DNA from 3 places in the Undibacterium sp. RuRC25W genome. Region 1 is predicted to be linked to each of the others. Evidence: predicted binding sites of a transcription regulator. Region 1 holds the regulator's gene; each other region holds the start of a gene.

Evidence for each region. Region 1 encodes sigma-54, which starts transcription at its own class of promoters, with help from an activator protein. Its sites were predicted from a motif close to TGGCANGNAANCTGCTTT; they were not measured.
Region 2: the regulator sigma-54 is predicted to act here: its motif matches at 1,793-1,810, upstream of ACO0KV_RS01340 (pilin).
Region 3: the regulator sigma-54 is predicted to act here: its motif matches at 1,721-1,738, upstream of ACO0KV_RS01530 (TorF family putative porin).

What each region holds. Positions count from the first base shown of each region.
Region 1 is NZ_JBMPPD010000013.1:40,462-44,748, reverse strand. It holds gene ACO0KV_RS08085 (enoyl-CoA hydratase/isomerase family protein) at 1-337, opposite strand, end outside; gene hpf (ribosome hibernation-promoting factor, HPF/YfiA family) at 502-846, opposite strand; gene ACO0KV_RS08075 (RNA polymerase factor sigma-54) at 956-2,440, opposite strand; gene lptB (LPS export ABC transporter ATP-binding protein) at 2,451-3,215, opposite strand; gene lptA (lipopolysaccharide transport periplasmic protein LptA) at 3,235-3,801, opposite strand; gene lptC (LPS export ABC transporter periplasmic protein LptC) at 3,840-4,287, opposite strand, start outside.
Region 2 is NZ_JBMPPD010000002.1:37,721-42,007, reverse strand. It holds gene ACO0KV_RS01345 (fused MFS/spermidine synthase) at 1-729, opposite strand, end outside; gene ACO0KV_RS01340 (pilin) at 1,315-1,749, opposite strand; gene tfpZ (TfpX/TfpZ family type IV pilin accessory protein) at 2,261-3,031, shown strand; gene ACO0KV_RS01330 (Wzy polymerase domain-containing protein) at 3,108-4,287, shown strand, end outside.
Region 3 is NZ_JBMPPD010000002.1:87,032-91,318, reverse strand. It holds gene ACO0KV_RS01535 (hypothetical protein) at 171-575, shown strand; gene ACO0KV_RS01530 (TorF family putative porin) at 841-1,611, opposite strand; gene panB (3-methyl-2-oxobutanoate hydroxymethyltransferase) at 1,814-2,626, opposite strand; gene folK (2-amino-4-hydroxy-6-hydroxymethyldihydropteridine diphosphokinase) at 2,824-3,300, opposite strand; gene pcnB (polynucleotide adenylyltransferase PcnB) at 3,297-4,287, opposite strand, start outside.

The DNA of each region.
Region 1 (4,287 bases):
CGCCGTTCATCAGCGCGATGTAAGGTTTTGGATAGAAATGAATTAAATGGTTTAATGCATATTCTTCGGTGAAAAAATCTTCTAATAGCGCGCTGTCACCCGTCGGCGTTGCTGTTCCGACGTCATAAAAAAAGCGAATATCACCTCCTGCACATAAAGCCTTTTCGCTACTACTCTGAATAAACACGGCACGGATGTGTTCATCTTCTCGCCACTGGAGCAAGCTAGCAGTCATCGCGCGTACCATGTCCAGAGATAATGAATTAAGGGCTTTGGGGCGGTCAAGCGTAATAAAACCGATATGATTTTTAACGGATGTCAGGACGTGTTCGCTCATAGGATTACCAATAAATTGATCGTGATGAAGCAATCATTTTATGCTTTGGTTGGCAAGACGTCACGTGCTTTCAACATCGCTAAACAAAGAGCTTGGTATAAACAAAAAAGGACGCCAGAAAGCGTCCTTTGTTTTGATGTCCCCGATTATTCAGGGGATGGAAATTATGCCGATGCCGGGTCTGGCATATGTTTTATTGCATCGTGCTGATGTTCCTGAATTTTGTCTTTATGCTTAATGACTTGACGGTCCAGTTTGTCGACCAGTGAATCAATGGCGGCATATAAATCATGCGCCAGACTTTCAACATGGATATCTTTTCCGCTGATGTGTAGATTGATATCGGCTTTGTGACGTTTTTCTTTTTCTCGGAGCTTGTCTACCGTCAGGATGACGGCAATATCAATGACTTGATCAAAGTGACGCCGTACCCGTTCTAGCTTGGTATGTACGTATTCGCGAATTGCAGGAGTTACTTCGACGTGATGTCCACTGATGGTGAGATTCATACTGTGCTCCTATAATAATGTTCCATACTATGATGATGCGCTCATTTCATCGGAAGTGTTTTGAGCTAAATCATATATAGCAATTTAAACCGTAAATACAAGGACAAACTTATAAAGATTTACGCATACTCACTGGAGGAATTTTCAAGGCTTCTCGGTATTTGGCGACGGTACGTCGGGCAATTACCATGCCCTGTTCACCCAGCATGTCTGCAATTTTACTGTCAGAGAGTGGGTTCTTCTGGTCTTCTGCTCCTATCAACTGCTTGATGAGTGCTCGTATCGCGGTGGACGATGCTTCTCCCCCAGTTTCCGTCGCGACATGGCTGCCGAAAAAGTACTTCAACTCAAACATGCCATGTGGGGTCAACATGTATTTTTGGGTCGTTACACGAGAAATTGTGCTTTCGTGTAGTCCTAGTGTATCAGCTATTTCGCGCAAAACAAGGGGGCGCATAGCAACTGCACCGTGCGTAAAAAAATTACGCTGCCTTTCTACTATCGCTTGCGCAACGCGCAATATGGTTTCAAAGCGTTGGCGCATATTTTTGATGAGCCAGCGTGCTTCCTGGAGTTGGGTGTTTAGACCATTTTCGCCGCGATGCTGACGCATCAGATTCGCGTACATGCTACTCACGCGCAGTTTGGGCATGACGTCCTGATTGAGTACGACTTGCCAGCCATTCGCCGTTTTTTTGACAATTACATCTGGGACGACATAGTCTGAACTACTTTTAGCAAATTCACTGCCTGGGCGTGGTTTGCATGTTCGGATGACAAGCTGTGCTTCACGTAAATCTTCATCATCACAATCAAAAATTTTCTTTAATTTAGTGAAGTCCCGTTGGGCAAATAAATTTAATTGATTTTCAACAATACTTAATGCCAAGCGACGCGTCACGAATGGGATATGAGGTAAACGTTTTATCTGCAATGCCAAACATTCTGCCGGACATCTTGCACCGACTCCGGCGGGGTCGAAACTTTGCACCATAGAGAGCGCAAATGATAATTCTTCTAGCTCAACAGTCAGTTCTATTGGCAGACTCGCATGAATTTCTTCTAATGTTTCGCTGAGATAACCATTATCATCAATGGCATCAATGATGAGTTCAACCAGCGCCAAATCACGCGGTTCGCGCAAATTGAGTCGCATTTGTTCTGATAAATGCTCACGCAGACCAATGTGCGCTGCTTCTAGCTGACGTTGACCGTCATCATCTTCGGCATTGTATTGGCCTGCTGGCGCATCATTGAAGCTCCAGTCTTCCTCGTTTGCGCTGACACTGTCATTCGTTGCAAATTCAGTGTCAGATTGTGAATCCTGCGACGTAGTGGTATTTGCTTGTAAATCTGGTATTTCCATGCCTGCATCAGGTGTTGTACTGGTGCTATTGATTGCGCCATCTGCCAATAGCCTGACTGCATTATCCATAGGATCATCGACCCGTTCCAAGAGTGGGTTCTCGATGAGTAGTGTTTCCAGTTCCTGATGTAACTCAAGGGTCGACAATTGCAATAACCGTATCGATTGTTGCAATTGTGGAGTGAGCGCCAGATGCTGGGAAGTGCGGAGTTGCAGGCTTTGTTTCATGATGCTTCCGTCACATCCGGAAATGTTCTCCCAGATACACCCGTCTGACCGATTCATTTTCAATGATGTCGTCAGGCTTGCCACTGGCTAATACTGCACCTTGATTGATGATATAGGCATGATCACAGATACCCAATGTTTCACGCACGTTGTGGTCAGTGATCAAAACGCCAATACCACGCTCTTTGAGAAAGCGTACGATACGCTGAATCTCAATGACCGCGATGGGATCAACGCCCGCAAATGGTTCATCTAACAGGACGAACCGCGGATTTGTTGCCAAAGCACGGGCAATTTCGACGCGTCGCCGCTCCCCCCCCGACAGAGATAAGGCAGGGTTGTCGCGGATTTTTTCGATTTGTAAATCTGCCAATAAGGCATCTAGTCGTTGTTGAATAACACCTTTAGATAAAAATTTGTTATTTTCATCTTTTTGTATCTCCAAAACCGCGCGGATGTTTTCTTCAACAGTGAGTTTTCTAAAAACTGAGGCTTCTTGCGGTAAGTAAGATAAACCTAAGACCGCACGTTCATGAATCGCCAGTCCAGAGGCGGGTATGCCGTCTATGGTAATACTTCCACCATCCGATGGGACGAGGCCAACAATCATGTAAAACGAGGTGGTTTTTCCCGCCCCGTTAGGGCCAAGCAAGCCAACAACTTCGCCGCTCTTCACGGTCAATGACACATCTCTGACAACCTGCCTCGCGCCGTAGCGTTTTTGCAGGCCTTTTACCACCAGCGTGCTGGTTTTTTCTGAGGTATTGGTTGGCATCTTATATTTCTTTGATATTTTATTTGTCGTTCTTTGGCTGAATAGTCAGACGGATTCTTCCACCGCCAGATACAGCAGTGCCATTGCTTGTATTCGAGCCAACAAAGACATCGTTTTTACTATCGTAAGAGAGATACTCGCCTTCTTGTTCGTCGGTGACCTTGCTACCTTCAAGGTAACGTACTTTGGCACGAGAGATGAATTTAATAAATTCTGTTTTTTCGTCATATTCGGCACGCTCAGCTTCACCCTCTACCCACAGGTCTGGCCCGCCGTCGCGTTTCTGGCGAAACCTGACCTTACCCCCAGCCTTAGCGTAGAGTTTTACGTTTTGAAAATCATCAGGGGTTTTGCTAGCAACAGCACGTTCCGCGCTGACGACCAAGGTCCCTTTGGTGATGTGCACATCACCAGAGCAAGTGGTGACATTGGTTTTGCCGTCACTGATCAGATGATCCGCTTCAATGACCATTTCTTTTTTGCTATCGGCTTTTTCGGCGTGTGCCGATAAAACTACCGAAGTGCAGAGGCCAAAAAATACTATCGAGCTCACAATCTGACGAGTAGAAATGAGAGTCAGGCGCATGGTTTACTTTCTAATTGGGTTTCTTGTCAGGTAAGTTCTCAATCAACACGTTTTTTTAAACGTGCGCGTACTTTGCTTAATAATTCCAGTTGCTGCGTTGAATTATTAGCGACCATACCAATTGCATGAGATTCTATACCGTGGGTAAATAATGTGACGGGATGATCCGAAGTAATTAAATCATCATCCGGGGTCAACATCAGATAATCTGTTTCTAAACGCATAAAATGTGAGTTGTCGCCCTCTGGGCGTTCAACGGTCACGTTGTCATACAGGCGCACTATATCGTGTTCGCGTTTCGGTAGGACTGTATTGGATTTCTGATCTACAACAGCCCGTGCTGCAATGATTGTGACTGCGGTGCGTTGATCGGCAAAGCTATTAATGTGTGGATTGGTAATTTCATACTGATCGGTACGTGGCAGATGGATCAGCTTCTCACCAGTTAAATGGTAATTCGCTTTGTTGCTATTCGATAGTCGTATG
Region 2 (4,287 bases), on a different contig from region 1:
CCAAATGAACCAAGTGAGAAAACCGCCGATAACGGTCCATTTTCTTTCAGCGTGCGCCCAACTGACGTTGTTAGTGCAGAGTGCGATTGCTGCTAAAGTAAATGGTACAGCCACGATCAGATCAACGACGTAGTGCTCGCCCAAATAAATGGTGGCGATAGCAGTAAGTAAAGTTGCAAAAATAAATAGCATCCTGCTCCACCAAGTGCTAACTGTTCGCCACCAAAGTATGGTCGAGGCAAGCATCCAGCCAAAATGCATGGATGGCATACCATTGCGAGGTGCTGTGCTACCAGCGAATGCGCTGAGGGGATATGCGCTTGGCTCACCGAGCTTATTAACAAAATATTCAGAACCAAAGACGTAGCGAGGACCAGTTATTGGAAAGAAATTATATGCCAACAATGCGCATGCCGATAAAACTACCCATGTTTTTGCCCCTGATGCAGTTTGTTTAGGGAAACCATTAAGTTGAAACAGGCAAACAAAAAGAAAGCCAATCGGCGTAAATGTATAAACCAAAAATACAAGCTCTGGTAACCCTGGTATTAGGTCGACGAGGTGATGGAGTTCCGGTGAGATACTAAGATGGCTCGCTGAATCCCAGTGTATTGCAATAAAATCAAGAATTTCTGGATGTATACTTATTTCTAGTTCTAGTGCACAAGAAGGAATAGCGATTAAAACTAGAATGAGGACAAACAGATGACGCAAATTTTTTTCGTACACAGCACTTTCGGATGTTTTTATTATGGAACAAACCCGTAGAACTAGAACGGTCGAAGCTGCAACTGCAGTGAAATTTGAGAAAGTAAGTAGATCGTCAACAAGTTGATTTAACTGCCATGTATACAACGCCGTGTCTGGGGAGTTGAGTGAGAATATAGCTGAGATTACAATTCCACTAGATACAACAACAGAGTACCAATGAAGCTGTGGTCTGCTAAACAAAAACAAAATTAAAAAAACAGGTGAATAGCTTTTGAGTGCATCAACAAGGTGGCCGCTAGATAAGGTAAATATAGACCGAATCAACCAATGATATGGCATAGAATTCAGGCCTAAAATAGCAGTGAAGATGAGAAAGTAAAATCCTAGTAAGGCCATCGTTTTTGCATCACGATTCGTCTTTAAGCCGGATTGGTTCATGTTGGGTCTGCTAGTGATTGACGTCGCTAACAATTAGCGTATCAGCATCAAATTGGCTGCGTTGAAAATATAACTTTTAAACGATGTTGCCCACGATTGATAAATCGAATCTCAATAAAAAAAGCTCCGACAAAATTCGGAGCTTTTTTTATTACTGAGAAAAATTTATTTGCAGCTAGCTGGCAAGTAGTTACTTGCAATACCGTTACCTGTGCATGCCCAGTTCAGCTGACCAACACCAGCTGATGTTGCACTCAACACGATAGAACCAGCGGACATCGCAGATTCAGCAGTCGTTGAAGTAGCAACGATGGATGTACCATTCCATGCCACGCTTGCTACATATTTAGTCGTTTGGGATGCCAATGTCAGAGATGATGTTGATGGTAATGCATTATTAACACCAAAGAACTCAGCAACTGCATCTTTACCAGCGGAAGCAGCCAAAATCACTTCAGAAACTTTAGCGCGAACTGTGTAGTCTTTGTAAGCTGGCAATGCAACAGCTGCCAAGATACCGATAATCGCAACAACGATCATCAATTCGATCAGCGTAAAACCTTTTTGTGCTTGAGAAATCATGCTTTTAGTGATTTTCATTTAAAAACTCCTTGAGTGTTAGGGAATGAACTACAAGCCTGCATAAGCATTTAGTGTGCCAGAGTTGATTAAAGCGATAGCGATTTATTTATTTGTTACACTAAAAATAATTGATGGCACGATGTTTACTAGCTGATTCCTGACGGACACGATGCATTTATTCTTTTTGCGCGGGGACATCGTTTAGAATCGTCCCCAAAAAATACTGAGAAAATCAAGTTAAATTCACTCTGTTGATACTGACAAAATATGTCAATTTTTGACTTATGACAAAATTTGGCAACCTACCTATGTATGGGATGCCAATTTATGTTCAACATATTGGTTGTGAACCTTGATGAAGCGTTTTCATTTCTGAGGCGGTTAATAAATGCATGGAATGATTGACGTTTGCCGTGCTAGGGCGTTAATGTCTCGATTTTCTTCGTAAGCTATCAAACGGATGCAAAAGTAGCGTTGACGGTTAGCTTCCGGTTTGTTTAATTGTTATTAGTGATATCAGTGATACATCATGTTAGGCAAATTCCAAATTAAATCTCGTTTAAAGGCTGCCGGAATTCATCTCACACTTTCTGCTGTGATTGCAGCGGTAGTGGCCGCGGTTGTTTTTTTTGTATGGTACCCGATTCCTTATGACACTATTTGCGGTGGCTTTGGTTTGTTGGTGCTTGTGTGTTCGGTAGATATTGTACTTGGGCCACTCCTTACGTTTGTCGTTTTTGATGCGACGAAAAAGAGAGCGGTTCTGGTACGCGATCTGGCGGTGATTGGGATCGTACAATTAGCCGCACTGACTTATGGGGCGCATACGGTGTACATTGCACGACCAGTCGCGCTGGTGTTTGAAGGTGGGCAACGCTTCAGGGTGGTAACCAACGTCGAAGTCCAGACCGATGAGTTACCGAAGGCTTTACCGCGGTTTAGAAGTTTATCGATGACGGGGCCCGTATTGATGAGTACGCGCTCAGCAAACGATAGCGAGAAATATGATGCCATCATGGGAGCGATGTCTGGTGCGGATATCGGTACTCGTCCCAGTTTCTGGGTTCCCTACGATGGCCATGAACAAGAGATCATTAAGGCGGCCAAACCTCTGGACCGCTTGTTTAAACAATACGCCAGTTCAACGCCAATCATTGATGCCATGATTCGCCAAGCTGGACTTACTCGGGAAACAACACGCTATTTACCGCTGGTATCACGACGGGTGACATGGACGGTGCTGATTAACGCTACTAACGGCAAGATCATAGGATTTTTGCCACTGGAAGGGTATTTTTAGTCGTTCATCGCGTGATGGCGGGGAATCGGCCGCTTGGTTGCCGATTGTCTTTTCTGGCGCTGCGGGTTTTCACTCAATGCCCGCAGTACGTTATTTTATTTGTTTGATTTACTTTGATACGGTCGACCTTATGGGTTTATGGAAGTGGGCTGCGGTTTCAGCAGGGGCTAACCGCAAAACTGATGCGGCTTATGCCCTACTTAGTGTTGGCATGTTGTTGTCCTTTTTATTGCCTTGGCATGTGCATCCACTTCGAAGCTATTATCACGAGCTAAGTATTATTTCCGGGATGCTCCTGTCGTTGGCGTGTCTGGCATGGCTGGCAAGAGGTCAAAAGCTGCTATTGCATGTGCCGACCTTGATTGTTTTTCCGGTTGCCTTATTATTTATCATTGCGATGGATGTGAGTTCTCCGTATCGAACTACTTGGTTTGATGCGTTGATTCCTGCACAGTATTTTTTACTGATGGGCGTGGCGTTGATTTTAGGTGCGACACTGACGGCGACGGAGCGCGGTCGGGAAGACTTTTGCGTATTAGTCGCTAGTGTTTTTCTGATTGCGGGTGTGCTTTCTTTTTTGATGCAGTTGATCCAGGTCGCTGGGATTGATGTGTCGCCCATGATCATGTATCTTCCCTTTACCCAGACGCTGGGTCGTCCCTACGCGAATATCGCCCAACCGAATCAATTAGCGTTGCTATTTTGCTTCGCGCTCGCCGGTGTGTGGTATTTGTTTAAAAAAAATGACGTAGCGAATCATTTAACGAAAAGCCAGTCATTTTTAGTGGCGCTCTGTTTGATTGTTGGTATTGCATTGACGCAATCAAGAATTGGCTGGATTATCTTACCGCTCTTTACCATCATGCTGATCGCGCAGAATCGGGATTCTCCGCGTCGCCAGCAGGTAGCGATCGTCGCTTTACTGTGTTTGTATTTTGTGATTGTTTTTTTATTACCATTGATGACGGCGTCTGTTGGCATGTCTGGTGGTAATGTGGCAGAACATGTGGGTGGGCGATCTGAACGCAAAGGATTGTGGCTACAAGCGTGGACGTTGGCGCAGATGCATCCGTGGCGTGGCGTAGGCTGGTTTGGCTTTGGTGCTGGGCAGGTACAGATTGCAGCTGATTTTTCTTCATCGACTTATGCAGAGCATGCACATAACCTGATTCTTAATTTTGCTGCGGAAATTGGGTGGCCACTGACGCTGACGCTATCAGTATCCTTTGCGTGGTGGTTCTGGCAAAGTTTTATCG
Region 3 (4,287 bases), on a different contig from region 1:
TCGCAATCATCATTCGTTGTCGATATTGATTGCTTATGATTCAAGCTGTCATTCCATGTGGTGTAGAAAAACTGCTTAAGAATGACAAACCAAAGCACTCTTCCGCAGTACAGAGTGACTGAATTTTATTTTCAGAATTTGTTATTTCTATACAGAGAAAAGGAACCATCATGTCAAAATTAATCGCTCTCATCACCGGCACGTGCGCTTTGTTGTTGGTGCAACAGGCCGTGTTCGCTGCTGACACACCATCGTCAGAGGCTGCTGTACCAACGATAGAATTACCAGCCCATGTAAGACACATGGATGCAGAGGCGGCATCTCAATTTGTCGGCGTTTATGAGTTATCGAATGGGGATGCGTTGAAGATTGTCAAACGAGGACAGTCTTTGTATGCGAGATTGGACAACGAAGACATGATGCACCTTGTCGTCGTTGCTGGAAAAAACACTTTTGTTTCAACTGATAAACATCTGAAGATTCATATTGAGCACGACAGGGATGGAAACGTTAGTGGTGAAGTGTACATTGCACGTCATGGAAGTGGATTGCCCGTGATGGCAGCGATACGCTGAACACTCTGCTAGTTCGTCTCTGGAAAGTATTTGTCGTAGCGGCTGAAATGAAGCCTGAAAATCGTCTTGCTTATACAGACGAATTTTGGAATTATCGTAAAATTCGATCGACTTACCGCCCAGTTATTTTGGGACGATGATACGTAGATACGTGCTTATCTGAAGTTGAAAAAACCTTCAGCTCAACAACATGTCAGCTGAAGGTTTTTGTCCATTCATATCAATAGTTTTGTCTGATGCGGTGCTGAATTCAGGCCGTTCTGCATTAGAACGTTTTTGTTGCGATCAACACTGCACTGGTTTTACCCAAAAATTTACCGTTGGCTGGTGATGCATAAAACGTCTGATTGGCGTTTGTACCAATAGCAGCGAGGCTGACGGTGATGTCACCGAATTGTTTCAACTCTTTGCTGACGCCGACTTTATAATCGGTGTAAGTGGCTGCGCTGGAATTTGTTCCTTGCACTTTTTGGTAACCCACATGCAGATTGAGTGTCAGGCCTTCGCTGATGTTGATATTCGCACCAGCATCTAGGTAGCCGCTGTTTTTGCTATCGACGATACCGAATAGCGGTGTCACTGCATGTGAGTATTTGATATAGGCTGGACCGTAACCGAGTTGACCATAGAGTTCTAAGGTGTTCCCATTTCGCATGCCAGCATTAGTCAAATTATTGTTTACATAAACATAGGCCAGAACGCCGATATCATAAGAAACGTCTTTGGTGACTTCTCCTTTTTTACCAGCGTAAATATCCCATTCGGCGGGAGTACTTCCTGCACCTGGCGTGTCGGAAATCCATTTGATGGTCGATAACCAGGTACCTGCATAGAGGCCGGTAGGATTGTTGGTATAGTCAGCGCCGCCTTGTAAGGCTGGATCTAAGCGGGTCTGAGAAATACCACGATAACGATAATCGCTGGCCAGACTAGCGTTGAAGCTGACTTCATTGTCTGGTTTTACTTCTTCAGCAAATGCGCTTGCTGAGGAAATCAGCGTTGCAACGACACTCAACAACAGGATATTTTTCTTCATGTGATCTTCCTATATATCGTCACCAATATGGCGACTTGATGGTAGTTAGAATAGCGGTGAAGGTATAAAAATAGTGCAAAAATAGTCTAGGCGAACGTATAGATGACGTAAAGCTGCTTTCGTATCATTTATAAAATTTTAAAAATCTCAGACATTCCGTGCACTACTTGTTCTATATCCTGCTTATCTTGCTGAATCTAATTTAAAAACAGTGTTCAGGTGCTGGGAATGATTGATCTTTTACTGCAGCGACATAGGCGGATACTGCCGCATCGATATTTGTCTGACCTTCCATGAAGTTTTTGACAAAGCGAGCTTTGCGTCCCGGGAACACACCCAGCAAGTCATGCATGACTAACACTTGACCAGAGCAATCGACACCAGCGCCGATACCAATGGTCGGGATGTGTAATGACTCAGTGACTTCTTTTCCTAACGTCGCAGGAATGGCTTCCAGAACCAGTAAGCTCGCGCCAGCTTCTTGCACGGCCAGTGCTTCGGTTTTGAGGAGTTCAGCGCCAGCATCTGTTTTACCTTGTACCTTGTAGCCACCTAAGGTATTGACGGACTGGGGTGTTAAGCCCAGATGTGCGCAAACAGGAATCGAACGTTCAGTCAGGAATTTGATAACGGGTAACAGCCAGGTACCACCTTCCAGTTTCACCATGTGCGCACCGGCTTGCACCAGTTGGACAGCGTTGTGAAACGCTGATTCTGGCGTAGCGTAGCTGCCAAACGGCATGTCCGCTACGATCAAGGCTTTTTTATTGCCCCGTGCAACAGACGCGGTGTGGTAGGCAATGTCGGCGATAGTGACGGGTAAGGTGGACTCATGTCCCTGGCAGACCATTCCCAGCGAGTCGCCAATCAACAATACTTCAACACCACAACGGTCCATCAATGCAGCAAAGCTTGCATCGTAGCAGGTGAGCATCGTGATTTTTTCGTCCTTGGCACGCATAGTTTGTAAGCCAGGAACACTGACAGCCTTACGATCTTGTAAATATTCAGCCATTCTTTTCTCCAAAGATAATGCTGTCATCTGATTTTTTGACAGCTGGTTTTGGTCTCCACCATCACCTCAGATCAGGTTTTTATTTGTTGGTTTGACATGCGAAACGGGGCAACGACATGATGCCGCGTAGTCTAACCTAAATCTGATCGGTACTCGCTCTGACAATTGCTCCATCGTTTGTTCTAGTTTAATGCTAGTCAGAGAAGTTTAAAAATAATCTGATTTTCTACCTGAGGCAGTAATTCACTTGCTGCTCCGTTGCCTGGGATACTGATCTCAGGTGCTAGTTGCACCAGCGGAAGCAAGACAAAAGCACGTTCCGTCATACGCGGATGCGGTACGGTCAGGGTGCTTGTGTTGATCTGCTCTTCGCCATACAACAGCACATCGAGGTCTAAAGTGCGCGGTGCATTACGATACGGACGTTCACGTCCAAACACGTGTTCAATGTCTTGTAGTGCTTCGAGCAATGCTTGTGCAGTTAAACTGGTGCGTAACTGAGCGACGGCATTGACATAATCATCGCCGCTTGAGTCGATCGGTGCACTGCTGAATAACGACGAAGCCACGACATCTTGGCAACCTGCGATCTTCGATAGCCTGACGATTGCTTCGTGCACGGTATCGCGCGCGTTACCCAGATTGGCACCGATGCCAATGTAGGCCTGAATCATTCTTCGGCTTTCGGCTTGGCAGGACCGCGGCGACGTGGCTTGCGTTTCTTCGCAGCGGGTGCGCTACTGTTCTTCGGTTTGCTATTGATGAGTTGTTCGCGTTGTTCGGCATCGCCATTAATAAAGCCGGTCCACCACTCACCAATTTCCGCATCGATTTCGCCACTGGCACAACGCAGGAGCAGGAAATCATAGCCTGCTCGCAAGCGCTGATGCTCCAACACTTTGTATGGTGTCTTGCCGATACGTTTTTCAAAGCGAGGTTGCATCGCCCAGATATCACGCATGTCAGCGCCGATTTTGCGTTGAATTGCCAAGGCATCTGTCTGTGCGTTTAAGACGTCATCGGCGGCCAAGTGCAGCGCAGGGATCGGGAATTCACCCGCGATTTTATAGGCTTCCCACTTCTCCACCACCTGATGCCATAACAGTGAAGCAAACAAAAAGCTCGGAGAGACAGGTTTACCTTGCTGTACGCGTTCATCGGTATTCGCCAACGCCAGCGTCACAAATTTCTCGCCTAATGGCTGTTCCAGGACAACGTCAAGTAAAGGCATTAAGCCGTGATGCAAGCCTTCTTTGCGTAATTGCTGCAAGCATGCCATCGCATGGCCACTGGTCAGCAATTTCAGCATTTCATCAAACACCCGAGCAGCAGGTACATTGTTGATCAGCGTTGCCATGACAGCGATCGGTGCGCGCGTAGCGGCATCAATATCAAACTGCAGTTTTGCTGCAAAGCGTACCACACGCAGCATGCGTACCGGATCTTCGCGATAACGTGCTTCCGGAATACCAATGATACGTAGGATTTTTTTACGGATGTCTTTAATGCCACCATGATAATCCAGCACTGTCTGTGAGGCTGGATCGTAGTACATGGCGTTGATTGTAAAGTCACGGCGGGCGGCATCTTCATGCTGCTCACCAAACGTGTTATCGCGCAACACGCGACCGTGTTCATCTTTCGGCGCTGCATCATTAGAT